4 regions of the Paenibacillus stellifer genome follow, and region 2 is predicted to be linked to each of the others. Evidence: predicted binding sites of a transcription regulator. Region 2 holds the regulator's gene; each other region holds the start of a gene.
What was found. The regulator Rex, encoded in region 2, represses fermentation and respiration genes when NADH is low (regulators of the CRP and FNR family bind a similar motif). The targets are predictions, from matches to a motif close to TTGTGAAATATTTCACAA.

Region 1 (4,213 bases), 2.3 Mb from region 2:
GACGCAGAAGAACCCGAGGTCCTCCAGACTCTGCACCGCGATTGTCTTCCCCGCCCCCGACATGCCGGTAATGATAATAAGGGTGGCCGCAGCCGACGGGACGACTTCTTCTTCAGTCATCAGGCTTCCCTCCCCACGTTAGTATATGAATGAATGATATCGCTTAAGAACGCAGCAGAAGGCCAGCCGCGCCCACAATTCCGGCGTCATTGCCGAGCTGGGCGGCTACAATCTTAACGTCTTTCTGAAGCGGCTCGGGAGTGAACTGCGCATATACACGGCGGATCTCCTCGAACAGGAACTCGCCAGCTTTGGACACGCCTCCACCAACGATGAACACTTCAGGATTCAGCACAGCCGCAACGGCAGCCATTGACTTCCCGATGTAGTAAGCAGCGCGGTTCACGATGCGGATCGCAACCTCGTCGCCTTCCTTGGCGGCGTCGAACACTTCCTTGGCCGCGATCTTCTCCACCGTAGACAGAGAGGTCCGGTCTCCACGGGCAACTGCATCATTGGCCATGCGAATAATGCCGGTTGCGGAGGATACGGTCTCCAGGCAGCCCTTTTTGCCGCAGCCGCACTGGATGGCTTCCAGATCGGGAACGACGGAAATATGGCCAAGCTCGCCGGCCAGGCCGGAGAATCCCTGATAAATCTTGCCATTAATGATGATGCCGCCGCCGACGCCGGTTCCGAGCGTATAGCACACGCAGTTCTCGATGCCTCTGCCCGCACCGCTCCATGCTTCCCCAAGCGCCGCCACGTTGGCGTCATTGTCTATTTTGACCGGCTTGTTCAAGCGATCCTCCAGAATGGCACGGATCGGCACATCCCGAAAACCTATGTTAGGCGCAAGAACGATAATGCCTTCGCGAATATTCGTGAAGCCGGCTACTCCCGCCCCAACACCGACAAGCTGATCCCACTCGTACGGGGATTCAGCAACAATTTGACGCACGTATTTCGCGATGTTGTCAATGACGGTATCGACACCGTCCGAGGTTCCTGTAGGCCCCTCAAAAGTATGCAATAAATGGCCCTCGCTGTTGCAGATGCCCACCTTGATTGCGGTTCCGCCCAAATCCACGCCTACGTAGATATTTTCCGACATGTAAACAAGCCACCTTTTTCTTTAGCAAAATAGTAAATCCCACGTTAATCACTATAATAGAAGCCCTTCCCGCGGTCAAGGAAAGGCGGCACACCCGGGCCGGGTGTGCCGCCATATAGCCAAATATTCGGATATTAGAAGGATTCGGACCGATCTGGAACGCGCTTTCGGCTGCCAGCACCCCGCAGCGGCGCGATATCCTGGCTGAATTGCAGCGCTCCCGCATACCGGCCCGAATCATCACGCACGGCGGCATAACGGATATGAACGAACTGGTCGGATGTGTGAATCCAGAAGTCGCCGCTGTCCTTAAGGCCGGACTGGAACTCTTTGAGCAGCTTTCGCACGGCCAGATCGTCTATGCCTTTTGGGTCGTCCGTGAACAGAGTCTCCGGTCCAGCCGCATGGGCATACTCGCATTTTCCAAGCCCACTCGTTAATACAATGCTGCCATCCGGGTCAATGAATGTCAGCCCCCCCGGCAAATGCTTCAGAATCAATTCCAGCTTCTCGGCAGGCAGCCTTTCACCGGTGTCGCCTTCCTGCTGCCCGGCAGCAGAAGGGTTTTCTTCCGGAGGCTCGCAGGAATGATCTTCCGGAAAATCCGGATTCCATACTTCTTCCGGTTCCGACAGGCAATAGCCGATCGCTCCGCTGTCTCTGGCTATACCTGCCCAGTCCTTCTCCGTCAGCTTCTCCAGTGCTGCGGGGAGCAGCACCTGTTCTTCTTCCCGGATCATGTCATTAATTTCGCGGATAAGACGGTAAATAGCGTTCCCCGTCTCCGCCGGGTTGCCCCGGTAAGGCATCAGCATCGCTCTCGCTTCCTTGATCAGGCCGCGGATATGATCGTCGATGCCCCACATCATGCTGGATTTCCCGTAAGCCTGATACTTCCGTATATAGGGAAACAGCAGAATTTCCTTGCGGCTGTAATGTCTGTCAATCTCCGATACAAGAGACAGATCGTTAAGCAGCTTCTGGACGTTGGCGGCGGAGTCCTGCTTCAGGAATTTACCGGCATGCAGCTTCAGCTTGAAATTGACAAGCCGCTCGATATCCCGGTTCTCCCTTTTAAAGGTATGCACCGGATGTCCCGGCAGCTCTTCGGGGATTGAGAATCGGTGGATTTCCTGTACCGTTCCCTGAAATACGGCCTCGTGTACAGCGCACAGACGCCTGATATCCTGGGCAGGCACGCCTTCTTCGGTAATCAGCTCATTTTCCATGGCCGCGATCTCGGATACATGCACCCCTCTTACCGCCTGCTCAAATCGATCCTGTACGTCCGCCGCTGATTTGCCGGCCCGCAGCTCATCGACCACTTCTTTCAACAGCCCTCTGCGGGCCTCCCTTGATGCTCCCGCTTCGACTCCGTTTAAATACCGATACATCCTTTTCTCCCCCTTAACCCGATTTGGCTTCCGTCCTCTGCCAGAATGCCAGCAAGTGAGCCGAATTTTTCAATGCGTAACTGAGAATAATTCTCATTGTATCATGATGGGATAAGATGCTTTATGAGAAGCGTCACATGAGCAGGGGGATTTGCCGCAACAGGCGGTTAATCATAATTCCAGGCAGGTTGGAATTATTTCTTCATATATTAGGCAGGAATAAGGTAAGGGGATTGACGAACGGTCCCGCCTTGTCGCGCCGAATGGACTCGGCCACCGTGTCGACGCCGTTCAGGCAGGCGAGCGGGATCATCACCGTATGCTCATTTTATCAGCGGAGCCGCCGATTTTCGGATAATCAGCTCTGTATTGATCAGAATTCGCTCTCCAATCTCCGTCGGCTCCTTTATCAGCTTAAGCAGCTTGCGCGCGCCCTGCTCGCTGATGGTCTCGATCGGCCGCTTCACCGTCGTGAGCGACGGATTGGTAAAGCTCGAGAAGCCGCTGTCGTCAAAGCCGACGATGGAGACATCGCCCGGCACTTGAAGACCGCATTCGAACACACAATTCATTGCGCCTACCGCCATATCATCATTGGAACAAAATACGGCCGTTGGCGGGTTGCTTAAAGACATCAGCTGCGTCATAGCCTGATAGCCGCTCTGCATATCGTAATTGCCGCGGACGATATAATCTGCCTGCACCGGGATATCATGATCAATCAGGGCGCGGTGGAAGCCTTCCCGACGTTCGACGGTCGACTTGAAGCCCTCCACTCCTTCAATAAGGGCGATATCGCGATGGCCGCACTCGATCAGATACGCCCCTGCGCTGTACGCGCCCTCCCGGTCATTCGAAACAATGTTCACAATGGAGCTGTCGTCAATAACGCGGTTCAGCACAACCAGCGGAATTTCATGCTGAAGCACGTGATGCATAAATTCATTATCGGCTTCGCTCTGGCTCATGAGAATGATGCCGTCGAACCGCTTGCTGTGAACGGGGGAATAATCCTGGTAATCGTCTATGCCCCGCACGGACAGGTTGTAGTCGACGTCGACCACCCGGTTGACCCCCCTGAACGTATCGGAGAAGAAGCTGGGCGAGGTGCCTTTTGCAATGCTTGTAAAAAACAGACCGATGGTGTAAGAGCGCTGCATGACAAGACTCTTCGCGTTATAATTCGGCGTATAATTCAGTTGGGCCGCAATTTCAGCAATGCGTTGTCTCGTATTCTCCTTAATCAGCGGGCTGTTATTGAGCGCTCTGGATACGGTTGTATGAGACACGTTGGCCAGCTTGGCGATATCCTTAATGGTGGCTGCCATAGGCTTACCTTCCTTATTATCCGGGTTTGTCCATCCTCATTAGGATATCATATGCACCGCCCTTTTTCACGGCAGCTCCACTGTCCTCCCACCTATTACCCACACACTGCCTGTAATCCAGATGCTACCAGTCAATATGCGGATGCGGCCTTTGAAAAACAAAAAAGCCCCGTCCTGCCCGGATGGAGCCGTTCCATTGTGAGAGATGCATTTACCGCGCTTTACGAAAGGGCAGCCTGCCGATTTTTTTCATATGGATGGTCAAAAGGGAAAGGGGAGTTCTATTCAGAGGCTTGGGAATCGAAATCGCCCCACAGCGCTTCCAATATCCCCCCGCCAAGCGTTCAAGCTCTCCCCTCTCCTTCTCCAGCAGCATC
Region 2 (4,213 bases):
CGGAAATTACCGCAACAAATCGCTGCATCTGTATGCCGTGCCGGTAGATGTCAGCGCTCAGCTGAAGGACCTGTTCTTCGACAAGAAAAAAAGCGCGGTGCTCACCTCGGCGACGCTCTCCGTCGACAAGTCGTTCCAGTACATGATCGACAGCCTCGGACTCAACGAAGCCCAGGAGCAGGAACGGCTCAAGACCGTGCAGCTGCCTTCTCCGTTCAAGTACAGGGATCAGGCGCTGCTGGTCATTCCAAGGGACTTCCCGAGCGTGAAGGGGACCGTGGGCGACGCCAAATTCGTCGATATGCTTGTCCAGTCGCTGGCGGAAGCCGCCGTGACGACGCAGGGAAGGATGCTGGTGCTGTTCACGTCCTACAAAATGCTTCGCCAGGTGTATGAGCCGCTCAAGGAAGCTCTTGCAGCCCAGGATATTTCCGTGCTCGGACAGGGCGTGGAGGGCGGCAGCCGGAGCAAGCTTCTGAGAAGGTTTCAGGAGAAAGCTGCTTCCGTCCTGCTGGGAACGAGCAGCTTCTGGGAAGGCGTCGACATACCGGGCGATGCGTTGACCTGCCTGGCGATTGTCAGGCTGCCGTTTCAGCCCCCGAGCCATCCGCTAGCGGAGGCCAAGGCCGAGCTGCTTCAAGCCCAGAAGAAGAATCCGTTCATGAAGCTCTCCGTGCCTCAAGCGGTGATCCGCTTCAAGCAGGGCTTTGGCCGGCTTGTCCGGACCGCGCAGGACAGGGGGATCGTCATCGTATATGATACCAGGGTCATCGAGTCTTATTACGGCAAATACTTCCTGTATTCGCTCCCGGGTCCCAAAATGGAGCATATGACGACCAAACAGATGGTCCCGCGCATCGCAGAATGGCTTCATCAGGACGGTGTATCCTAATAACCTGCGGAAGCTGAGTGACGGATCGTAGTTCTTAGTCGTCCTGAAGTCAGACCGGCTGGTCATGGCTGATATTATTACGATTAACCCTATTTCCGGGAATGTCTTCTGTTCATGTAATTGCAGCAGATCCCGTATATTTAAAGTGTCCCGTCAGGGATGCAAGCGGTCCTTGTCACCCAAAACCCGCCGAAGCTTCGTCTGCCTTCGTCCAATCGCCATTTGAACGGAGGTCCTGAACGAGGTGCAGGTGGCCCTGCGGGCTCTTGACGTAATAGCCTAAGGCTGGACTTTGAGAGGTTTTGGGATGAAAGGCACCGATATCGATTAGGAGGAGAACTCATGAAATCGGACAAAATATCAGAGGCCGTTGTACGCAGGCTGCCTGTATACCTGCGCTTTCTGAACGACCTGCACCGGCGCGAAATCTCCACAGTCTCTTCTCAGGAATTGGGCCAGCGTCTGGATTTGAACCCTGCCCAGATTCGCAAGGATCTTGCCTATTTCGGAGATTTCGGAAGAAAAGGCATCGGTTATGATGTAGCTTATCTGATCGAGAAAATCCGTCATATTCTCAAGCTGGACCAGCCGATCAATGTTGCTCTGGTCGGAGCCGGTAACCTCGGCCACGCGCTGTCCAACTATAACGCCTATTTGAAAGACACGATGAAAATTACGGCTGTCTTCGATTCCTACCCGCCGAAGGTCGGAACCAAAATCAATACGCTGACCGTGCAGCCGATGGAAGAGCTGTCCAAGACCGTACGCGAACAGGGCATCCGGATTGGCATCATTACCGTGCCGGACCAGGAAGCGCAGAATGTGGCCAATATACTGATTGAATCAGGTATCGAAGCCATCCTTAATTTCGCTCCGGTCATCCTGAAGACCCCGCAAGAGGTTCGTGTGCACGCAGCCGATTTTACAACAGATCTGCAGAGCCTTGCCTATTATCTGCATGACGGAAAGGACGAAGAACAGGATGAGCGATAAGTGGATCGTCCGCGGCGGCAAATTTGTCGTGCCCGGAGATGATAAGCCCGCCGTGATTGGCGGAGATATGATCGTGGAGAATGGGGTAATCACATACATAGGAGAAGCATTGAATGCTGTTCCCGAGGGCGTGGAGACATTCGATGGCAGCCGGCTGCTGTTCATGCCCGGCTTGGTCAATACACATGGTCATGCGGCGATGTCGCTGCTTCGCGGTTATGGGGACGACCTCGCACTGCAAATCTGGCTGCAGGAGAAAATGTGGCCAATGGAAGCGAAATTCACCGGAGATGACGTCTACTGGGGAAGCGCGCTGTCCGTACTGGAAATGCTGAAAGGCGGCACGACCACCTTCCTTGATATGTACGATCATATGGACCGGGTGGCCGAGGTGGCGGAGAAATCCGGCATTCGCGCCGTGCTGATGCGCGGCGTCATTGGACTGTGCCCGGAAGAGGTGCAGCGTCAGAAGCTGGCGGAAGCCGTTGCCTTTGCCAAAGATTATCACGGAAGCGCAGGGGGACGGATTACAGCGATGATATCGCCGCACTCCCCGTATACTTGTCCGCCTGATTTCTTCGAGAAATTCGTTCAGGCCGCGCATGATTTGGACCTTCCTCTGCATACCCACATGTCGGAGACCCGCCGTGAAGTGGAGCAGAATGAGGCGGATTTCGGGCTGCGTCCCGTCGCTCATCTGGAGAAGCTCGGCATGTTCACCCGGCCGTCACTGGTGGCGCATGGGGTGCATCTGAATGACGAGGAGATTGAAATTCTGGCCCGTTATCAGGTCGGCGTCTCCCACAATCCGGGAAGCAATCTGAAACTGGCGAGTGGAGTCGCGCGGGTTCCCGAGCTCCTTAAGGCGGGCGTTACGGTTTCCTTGGGAACGGACGGTCCAGCGAGCAACAATAATCTGGATATGTTCGAGGAAATGCGTCTGGCTGCCTTGATTCATAAAGGGGTCTCCGGCGATCCGACGGCTGTGCCTGCGAGTGAAGCTCTGCGTATGGCTACAGAGTATGGAGCGAAGTCTATCTTCCTGGATCAGATAGGCAAGCTTGCGCCCGGAATGAAGGCGGATTTTATCGCCCTGGATATTGACCAGCCGCATCTGCTGCCGCATACGGATCTGGTATCACATGCCGTATACTCGGCAAGCGCCAAGGACGTCGAGCATGTATGGGTAGATGGCAAGCAGGTTGTGAAGCACGGCCTCTGCCTGACGCTGGATGAGGAAGAAGTCCGCCGCAAGGCGCAGGAAGCATTTGAGGGACTGCTCAAAAGGTAGCCTGTGCTTGTCTATGCCTGTCTGGTAACGACGGGAACCTAAACCTCACAGAAGGAGAACAGCAAGTTGAGAACTAGGAGAAAATGGATTCTGTACGGGATCTTTCTGGCCGTGCTCTTTCTGTTCGCCCTCTATCAATTCTTCGCCTACGTACTGAGGGATCAATGGAATGAGCGTAGCGCGGCCGAAGCTGCCGCAGACAGCGCAGCGGGGCTGACAGAGATTGATAGTGTCCGGAAATCGGTGTGGGACGCGAACTCCATCTACTGGGTCGTCAGCGGCAAGAATGCATCCGGAACGGATATGATGGTCTGGGTGCGTTTCACAGAGGATGGCAAGCCGGCCGGCGGACAGAACGGCGTATACGCCCAGGAGGTCTCCAAAGGCGTCTCCGAGAAGAAGATGAGGCAGCTGATCGAGTCCTCAATTCCCGGCGTTCAAATCAAACGTCTGCTTGCCGGCGCGTATAACGGAGAGTATGTCTGGCAGCTTTTTTGCAAAGAGAATGACAAGTATTATTACCGGTTCTATCGGTTCTCGGACGGACAGCAGATTGGTGAAGGCTACTCCTTGCCCAGTCGTTGACCATTACTCTGCTCAAATTAAAACCTTCAAGCCGCTTGCGGCCTGAAGGTTTTTTGGGTTTTCCTTAGATTTTGAGAATACAATAGGCAGAAAATAGAAGGTAAAATTTTAAATATTATTCACAAATCAATCGTCCTCGTATATACTCCTATGATATACTACTAGATGTATTAAGGCGCGACAAAAAATGTCGGTCACATAATGACGACATGACGACAGGTATAAGGATTCGTTCGTTGTATCTCAGAGAGGAGGACGCTGTTTGAAACTTCGTCTAATGCCTGTACTGCTGACCGCAGTGCTGACTGCTGCCGTCCTGTTCGGCGGCTGGTTCCTGTATCGGGAGTTCGCCGTCCAGGAGCCGCTTGAAAAAATCGTCAGCAGCTACAAGGGAGTCAATGCCTCCCAAGTCTCTATTAACCGCAGTGAAGTCAATTTGAAACTTGATTTGC
Region 3 (4,213 bases), 2.0 Mb from region 2:
TGAAGATTTCCGATACCGGCGTTGAAGGCCTCGGATTCGCCATTCCGGCCAACCATGTCGAGAAGATCGCCGAGGAGCTGGCCGCGAATGGTAAGATCGTCCGTTCCTATCTTGGTGTATACTCCATGGATCTGAACAACCCTTACGTGCCGCTCGACGAGAACCAGCGCAAGTCGCTCAACCTGCCGAGCAGTGTAACCGAAGGGGTAGTCGTTCTCGATGTCGTAGGCCCGGCGAAGGAAGCGGGACTCAAGCTGAACGACGTAATCACGAAGTTCAACGGCCAGACGATCGATTCGACCATCAGCCTGCGCAAATACCTGTACGACGACACGAAGGTTGGCGACTCCCTTGTCATCACGTTCTACCGGGACGGGGTCGAGAAAGAGATTACCGTGAAGCTGGAGCAGAAACCGGAGGAATAATTCCGGAAGATCCCGGATATAATGATAAGGCATTCCTTTCAAGACAGGCCGCAGCCCTTGATGAATGAGGGTGAGCGGCTTGTTGCGAGAGGTGCTGAGCCTTAACTCAGCTTGCCTTTAGGGCTGTGATGTGTTACTATGATCTAAATCATATGTTATGCTCGAACCCGAATTTTCACATTGAAAAGGGTTGTCGGATTGGCGGAAAGCCTTTTTCAATGTGTGAATTTTTTCTTTGTTCAAAGACAAAAATAACATGTTAATTTCTCTTTTGGAGGCTATACACAATGCAAACAGGTACAGTTAAATGGTTCAACGCAGAAAAAGGCTTTGGCTTCATCGAAGTTGAAGGCGGAAGCGACGTATTCGTACACTTCAGCGCAATCGTCGGCGAAGGCTTCAAAACGCTGGACGAAGGTCAACAAGTTGAATTCAACGTTGTTCAAGGCAACCGCGGACCGCAAGCTGAGAACGTTGTAAAACTGTAAATCACCCCAGCCGTCCCGCTTGTCATAAAGTCGGGGCGGCCTTTTTTTAAAAATGTAGGAATGCTTGAACATCACCTTATACTTGGCTTTCTATTTCGCGGTAAACGTCCGTCGTCTGCAAGGCGCCGCCAGGCGTTTATCCTTGGATATAAGAATGTATTGGCTGCACTGTCCATCAGGATGGAGCGGTTTCTTTCTGCGGATAGGAGAGCGGGTGTATGGTGCCGCTTTGATCCTATAGATGCATGCGTCTAACCTTTTGCCCAAGCAATTTAGCGAGAGAAAGGGAGGGAACGGCAATGAACTACCGGAAGAAGCCCATGGAAGAGATACCGGAAGAGATGACGGCCGTATGGTCCTGCACGAACGATGATTGCAACGGATGGATGAGAGACAACTTCACGTTTGAAGCTGCGCCGACCTGCCCTTTATGCCAGGCTCCGATGGAGCAGGGAACAAAAATGCTTCCCCAGCTGTACAATTCAAACGGCGATCTGAAGTCGCTGAAAAAAGGAATCTCCATTTCCTAAACGAACATCTTGTTCCTCGCTATAGAGAAATAGAATGCCAATAGAGATAAAAAGACAAAAGACGGAAAACCGTCTTATTTTTTTTGCTTTTTTCTATATCTTTTGTGATCAATGTCACAAATTTATTGATTTTAACCGATAAAAAGCCTGTTGATGTGTGACATATATCACAATCTATCGCTTTAAATTTTGACAGAATAAAAGCAATTAAACGGGGGGAAGGAAGGGAAACCATGGACGTTCTAATGCTGTCGCGCATGCAGTTTGCGTCGACAACGATTTTTCACTTTTTCTTTGTGCCTGTCACGATCGGATTATCATTCATCATCGCGATCATGGAGACCATGTATGTGCGCAAAGGGGACGAGGTATACAAACGGATGGCGAAATTCTGGGGCAAGCTGTTCCTGGTCAATTTCGCTATTGGCGTGGTTACCGGTATTCTTCAGGAATTCCAGTTCGGCATGAACTGGTCGGATTATTCCCGATTTGTCGGAGATATCTTCGGAGCGCCGCTGGCGATTGAAGCGCTGCTAGCGTTCTTTCTGGAATCGACGTTCATCGGGATCTGGATCTTCGGCTGGGAGAAGGTCTCGAAGAAAATCCACCTGCTCTCCATCTGGTTCGTAGCCATCGGCACAACGCTGTCCGCGTTCTGGATTCTGGCTGCGAATTCCTTCATGCAGCATCCGGTAGGTTATACGATTAACAACGGGCGGGCGGAAATGAACGATTTCCTCTCCCTGATCACGAACGGCCAGGTTCTGGTAGAGTTCCCGCATACGGTGCTCGGCGCTTTCGCCACCGGTGCGTTTCTGATCATCGGCATCAGCGCATTCAAGCTGCTGAAGAAGCAGGATACGGACTTCTTTAAGCGTTCCTTCCAAATTGCAGTGATTGTTGGTGTTATCTCCTCCATCGGCGTTGCCTTTGCCGGACACTGGCAGGCTCAGTATCTGGTCAAGACACAGCCGATGAAGATGGCCGCGTCCGAAGGACTTTGGGAGGACAGCGCCGACCCTGCGCCATGGACTGTTGTGGCCAGCATTGACCCAGAGAACAAAATGAGCAGTCATGAGCTCAAGGTTCCGTACGTCCTCAGCTTCCTGTCTTACAGCAAGTTCTCGGGTTCGGTCAAAGGGATGAACACGCTGCAAAGCGAATATGAGCAAGCTTATGGTCCCGGAGACTATATTCCGCCGGTCCGCACAACGTTCTGGAGCTTCCGGATTATGATTGCGGCCGGTATGGCCATGATTTTCATTACGCTGTGGGCAATATATTTGATGTGGCGCAAAAAAATGGATCAGCCGAACACGAAGTTTATGCGGATCTGCCTTACCGGTCTGCTGCTGCCGCCGATCGCCAACACCGCAGGCTGGACGATGACCGAATTCGGGCGTCAGCCTTGGACCGTATTCGGCCTCTTGACGACCGACAAGAGCGTCTCGCCGAATATTACATCCGGGCAGGTGCTGTTCTCGCTCATTACTTTTAATACCGCATACGCCGCACTGCTTATCGTGCTGATCTATCTGTTCGTCAAGGTAATCAAAAAGGGACCGAATGGCGTCGACGAGGAGTCGGAGCATTCGACAGATCCTTATAATACGAAGGAGTGATACCATGCTCTCACTTAATGAACTATGGTTTGTGCTGATCGCGGTACTCTTCGTCGGATTTTTCTTCCTAGAAGGCTTCGACTTCGGAGTCGGCATGCAGTCTCAGCTGCTGCCGGCCAATGAGAAGCAGCGGCGGGTCATGATCAACTCGATCGGCCCTTTCTGGGATGCCAACGAAGTATGGCTGATCACCGGGGCGGGCGCAATGTTCGCGGCGTTCCCCAACTGGTACGCGACGCTGTTCAGCGGCTTCTACGTGCCGTTCGTATTTGCTCTGTTCGGCCTGATTCTGCGCGGCGTCGCCTTCGAATACAGAGGCAAGGCACAGTCGGCGGGCTGGAGAAAAACCTGGGACCTGTCCATTCTGATCGGCAGCTTCCTGCCGCCTTTCCTGCTGGCCATCGTGTTCGCGAGCTTCATCAAAGGGCTGCCGATTGACGGCGATATGCAGATGCATGCCTCCTTCTTCGGCGATATCGTCAATGTCTACACGGTTCTTGCCGGCTTGACCGTTATTCTGCTCTGCAATGTGCACGGCCTGCTCTTTACGGCGCTGCGCACCTTCGGCGAGCTGCAGGACCGGGCGCGCAAGCGGGCGCAGGTGCTGCTGCTGCCGACAGGCGCACTGCTGCTGGCATTCGTCATCATGACGTACTTCGAGACCGATATTTTTGAAGTTCGCGGAATCCTGCTGTGGGCGATTGTCTTGCTTGGCATTGTGGCGTTCGTGCTGTCCGGTTACTTCTGCAAGAAGAAGCGCGACGGCTGGGCCTTCGGCATGACGGGCGCGGTGCTTGGCCTCTCGGTAATCTCCGTCTTCGTGGGCCTGTTCCCGCGGGTTATGGTGAGCTCGCTCGGCGAGGCGTTCAACCTGACAATCACAAATTCGGCTTCCGGCCATTACTCGCTCAAGGTCATGACGATTGTGGCGCTCACGCTGCTTCCGTTCGTGCTGGGCTATCAGATCTGGAGCTACTTCATCTTCCACAAACGGCTTAGCGACAAGGAGACTCTGGAATATTAATGGATAAAAATTTGCTTGGGTATAAAGGAGTCAAGCCAGTCTTTCTGGCGGTAGGCTTCCTGACCCTGGTGCAAAGCTTATCCATCCTTCTGCTGGCGAAGTCGCTCGCGGAAGTCATCTCCGC
Region 4 (4,213 bases), 870 kb from region 2:
CATCAGCATATGCGCCGAAAGCCCGGCCGGTTACAGATAAGCTCCGAATCCTAAGCGCGTAACGAAACGGGCGTTCACCTTTTGGGCTAGAGACAATCTGCCTGAAAAATATCCGCAGCACAGAGTTCCCTTCCCGGAGCACGCAAAAGGCCGCCCGCAAGCGATTCCCATCGCTCGCATAGCGGCCGGCCGGTACTTCTTTTTGACACGGTTACTCCGACATAATGCGCTTCTGGCCTTCCAGGGCCCGGATCGGCGCGATATTTTGCGTAAACTCCAGAGTTCCCATGTAACGCCCCTCTTCGTCCCGGATGGCGAAATAGCGGATGTAGACGAATTTATCCTTGATTTGAATCCAGAAGTCTTCGGCATCCTTGCGTCCGGATTTGAAGTCTTCCAGCAGCTTCTCCACCACATGCACGCTTTGCGGCGGATGGCAGTTCTGCACGGTGCGGCCGATTACTGCTTTTGTACGGGCGAAGATCCGCTCCTTGCCGTGAGAGAAATACCGGACCACATCGTTCTCGTCGATGAAGGTAAGATCGACCGGGAGATGGTTCATGATCAGCTCAAGCTGCTGTACGGACACGATTCCCGTCTCAAAGCGGATGAAGCCCTGAGGCGCTTCGGCTCCACCGCCGGCTTCCGAATCCGCAGCCACCGTCGGCTCCGGCGCGCGTTCCGGAATCCACTCCTTCTCCGGCGCGGTCAGGCAGAAGCCGATGCTCTCGCTCTCCCCGGCGATTTTGACCCATTCGTCCTCGGTCAGCTTCTCCAGCGCCATCGGCAGCAAAATATTTTCTTCCTTAAAGATCATCTCGTTAACTTCCTTGATGATCAGCTCCAGCGCGTTCAGAACTTCTTCCCGCCCGCCCTCATAAGCGGACAGCAGCGCCTTGGCTTCCTTGATCATGCTCCGGATACCGTCGTCGACGCCCCACATGACCTTTGTCGGACCGTACACGCCGTATTTTTCAAGATAAGGAAAGAGGAGATTCTCCTTGCGGCTGTAATGCTTGTCGATGTCCATCAGAAGATTCAAATCCTCCAGCAGCTTGTAGATTGCCGCCGGACTGTCATCCTTGGCGAACTTGTCCTTGTGCAGCTCCAGAGTGAAGCCCGTCAGCTTCTCCAGCTCCCGGTTCTCCTGTTTGAACGTATGCACGGGATGACCGGGCTGTTCCTCGGGTTTCGACGAACGGTGAATCTCCTCGATCGAGCCCTTGAACACGGCCGTATGGACGGAGCACAGACGCTGAACTTCAGATACCGGAATGCCTTCCTCGGTCATCAGTGCATGCTCCAGCTCCGAAATTTCCGACACCGACACATTGAGGGTCGCTTCCTGGAAGCGCGCTTTGACCTCTTCTACATCCTTGCCCGCATGCAGCTCCTTGATGATGTCCATCAGCATCTGCTGGCGTTCGCTGCGCTCCGGCGCTTGCGCCTCGCGGTTGTTAATGAGTTCGCTCATGATTACACACTCCTTCTCTAGTTTTCTATGCTAAAATGCTGAACCCGCGGCTCCGGAATGCCTCCTTGACGGTGTCCGCATCCATCCGCTTCAGCTTGATTCCCTTCTCCAGCGTCATGAACCGTCCTGCTGTCTGCAGCATGCCCGGCTTGGCGATATCCTTGAAGCCCAGCTCAACCATGATATCCACCGTTTCCGGCCAGCGGGTGGCCAGGTCATACACCGTTTCATCCATGCGCATCGTTTTGTCCATGATTCCCACGCTCCCTTGCCGTCTCTAATCCTTGATCCCAATCAACTGATAACTATTCTCAACAACAGAGTAGCACGGGCATTCATCCCGGATTGTGATTGCAATCACAAAGTTTAAATTTTAATTATTCGTCACGCAAAAAAAGCCTCCAAGATCGCCGCCCTCTCTTCTGGGCAAAGCAATTTTCTCTTGGAGGCATCTGAATTTAGTCTCGTGTTGCTATCCTCTTGCAGCTCGCTGCCCGGGGATCAGCCCGCCTTCCGGTTCAAGGCGTCGTCTCCGGCGTCCTTGATCCCCCGGCCGAATACGCCGAGTACGGGAAACAGCAGCACGCCCGCCGCCAGCAGCGAAGCCCGAATGGAGAACCGGCTTCCGATCCAGCCGACCGCCGGACCTCCCGCGCTCTGCCCGAAGGCATCGGCCTGGCTGACCATCGACAAGACGGTCGCCCGTGTGCGGCTCTCCAGATTCCGGTTGAGCCAGGTGGCGTACACCGGCTCGGCCACCGCAGAAGCGATGCTGACCATCAGCACCGCTGCAGCCGCGCCGCCGAACGATGGCGACAGCGCAAGTCCTAAAATGCCAAGCGCGCGGATCGCCGTCAGCAGCAATAAGCTGAGCGAGAGCGTACGCCCGCTGTTCATGTTGATTCTGCGCTCAGCGGCATGAACGGCCGCCATCCCGAGCAGCGTGGCGGCTGCGCTGAAGATGCCGAACCAGAGCGCCGGCGAAATCGGCCCCGCCGGAAAGCCGATGCCGTTCATCATATAGGCTTCCCACAGCCGGTCATACCCTTCCGAGGCGGCGCCCGTGAAGACGGTTATCAGCACCATGGCAATCAGCAGCGGGCTGCGGCGCACCACGGCTGCGCCGTCCTGCCAGGCCTTCCGCATCTCGCGGATTGGCGATTCTCTCCGGCCTTCGGTTCGCGGAACGAAGCCCGTCTCTTGCATCCTGGCGAGCAGATAGACGCCAAGAATCCAATACATCATCCCGCCGGCCAGGTAAGGCAGATTGGGCATCAGCGTTGACAGACCGACACTGATGCCTATGCCGGCGAGGGAAGCGGCGAGAGTTATTTTCTGAGCGCTCATGAAGAGCCCGCCAGCCCCCTGCTCACCGACTTCGTCCACGATCCAGGCCGTATCTGCTCCGCTGATGAACGTCCAGCCTATCCCGAACAGCAGCTGGGCCGCCAGAATAATGCCAAAAGCCGGAAGCATGACAGACCCGGAGGACAGCCAGACGGCGGTTCCTTCAAGGGTGAAGCCTCCGCCGAGAATGAACATGCCGATAATAACCGACCGTCTGCGTCCGTAGGTATCGGCAACAACGCCCGTAATTCCTTCAAAAATCAGCACCGTAAGCTCCAGAACCGTCCCGATCAGCATGAGCTGAAGGGGGGTAAACCCGAGCTCTTTGACATAATAAATCGTATAGGTTGTAAACATCGTGCTTCCCGCCAGGGAAGTCAAAAACTTCATTCGGGTATATACCCGGGCCGCTCCATGCGAATGCTGCATCTATATTCCGCCTCTCTGTCTTGGCAGGCGGACCTTTGACAATAGTGTCGAATGATTAAATGAATATCTCTAATCAGCCAAGCTGTCCGGACCGCGCTGCCGCTTCATCACCTATTTTTGCGTTTCCAAGCTGTGAATAAGATAACTTACTAACTCCGCTTTGCTGACGGACTTTTAACATAATCAAGCACCTCCGTTGTAAATTATTTCTATTGTAAACGGACTTTTTCGAAATGAACAGACAGCGATTAACATTAGTCTTGGGCTTAATCAATTCCTTTCATTAATGCAGTGGACTGGCGGACAACCAGCTTCGGCTCCACCCAGCGGTGCTCCTCCGCCTGAATGGCATTCGGCTCGTTAATCTGTGCCATCAGCATGTCCCCTGCCGCCGCTCCCAGCGCGAACGTGTCCATATCAAGACAGGTCAACGGGGGCGTCGTATATGGAGCAAGCGGTCTATTGTCAAAGGTGGCGATTCCGATATTTTCCGGTATTGAGATCCCCCGCTCGCCGAGCTCCTGAAGCGCACCGAAAGCCACAAGGTTGCTCATGCACACAATCGAATCCGGAGCTTGGCTGAGGGAGAGCAGCTCACAAGTAAGCCTGCGCCCGTTGGCCTCGTTCGAGTAGCCGGGAAGCACAGGCGGCAATGACGTATGCGGCAGCGCATCCCGGAATCCCGCCACTCTCGCTCCGAACAGCGGGTCGCACTCTTCACCGCCGATAAACGCCGGGTTCCGGTACCCTTGGGCGAGCAGATGCTGCGTCAGAATCGCGGCTCCGCTGCGATTGTCGATATCGACCCATCTCAAGGGCCGGACTCCCGGAAGCTCTCCAATAACGATGTAAGGAAAACTCCGTTCGTTAAGCTCTTGCGCCAGCATTGGGGTCAGGATGGAGTTGTCCAAAATAATTCCGTCCACTTTGCGGCCGAGCACGAAGCGGCTTACGAACCGGTCC

Region 1: a site for Rex is predicted at 2,630-2,647, ahead of PSTEL_RS01170 (DUF438 domain-containing protein). Genes of this name have one in related genera too.
Region 3: a site for Rex is predicted at 1,599-1,616, ahead of PSTEL_RS25690 (cytochrome ubiquinol oxidase subunit I). Genes of this name have one in related genera too.
Region 4: a site for Rex is predicted at 1,820-1,837, ahead of PSTEL_RS20560 (DUF1858 domain-containing protein). Genes of this name have one in related genera too.

Annotation. Positions count from the first base shown of each region.
Region 1 covers NZ_CP009286.1:211,754-215,966, reverse strand. The annotation lists gene rapZ (RNase adapter RapZ) at 1-120, opposite strand, end outside; gene PSTEL_RS01175 (ROK family glucokinase) at 164-1,114, opposite strand; gene PSTEL_RS01170 (DUF438 domain-containing protein) at 1,249-2,508, opposite strand; gene PSTEL_RS01165 (LacI family DNA-binding transcriptional regulator) at 2,832-3,836, opposite strand; gene PSTEL_RS01160 (hypothetical protein) at 4,048-4,213, opposite strand, start outside.
Region 2 covers NZ_CP009286.1:3,595,379-3,599,591, reverse strand. The annotation lists gene dinG (ATP-dependent DNA helicase DinG) at 1-892, shown strand, start outside; gene PSTEL_RS16610 (redox-sensing transcriptional repressor Rex) at 1,235-1,885, shown strand; gene PSTEL_RS16605 (amidohydrolase) at 1,875-3,176, shown strand; gene PSTEL_RS16600 (cell wall elongation regulator TseB-like domain-containing protein) at 3,243-3,761, shown strand; gene PSTEL_RS16595 (hypothetical protein) at 4,024-4,213, shown strand, end outside.
Region 3 covers NZ_CP009286.1:5,615,367-5,619,579, reverse strand. The annotation lists gene PSTEL_RS25705 (S1C family serine protease) at 1-425, shown strand, start outside; gene PSTEL_RS25700 (cold-shock protein) at 713-913, shown strand; gene PSTEL_RS25695 (cold-shock protein) at 1,213-1,443, shown strand; gene PSTEL_RS25690 (cytochrome ubiquinol oxidase subunit I) at 1,677-3,065, shown strand; gene cydB (cytochrome d ubiquinol oxidase subunit II) at 3,070-4,089, shown strand; gene PSTEL_RS25680 (ABC transporter ATP-binding protein/permease) at 4,089-4,213, shown strand, end outside.
Region 4 covers NZ_CP009286.1:4,464,286-4,468,498, forward strand. The annotation lists gene PSTEL_RS20555 (DUF438 domain-containing protein) at 212-1,474, opposite strand; gene PSTEL_RS20560 (DUF1858 domain-containing protein) at 1,500-1,727, opposite strand; gene PSTEL_RS20565 (MFS transporter) at 1,976-3,250, opposite strand; gene PSTEL_RS20570 (LacI family DNA-binding transcriptional regulator) at 3,517-4,213, opposite strand, start outside.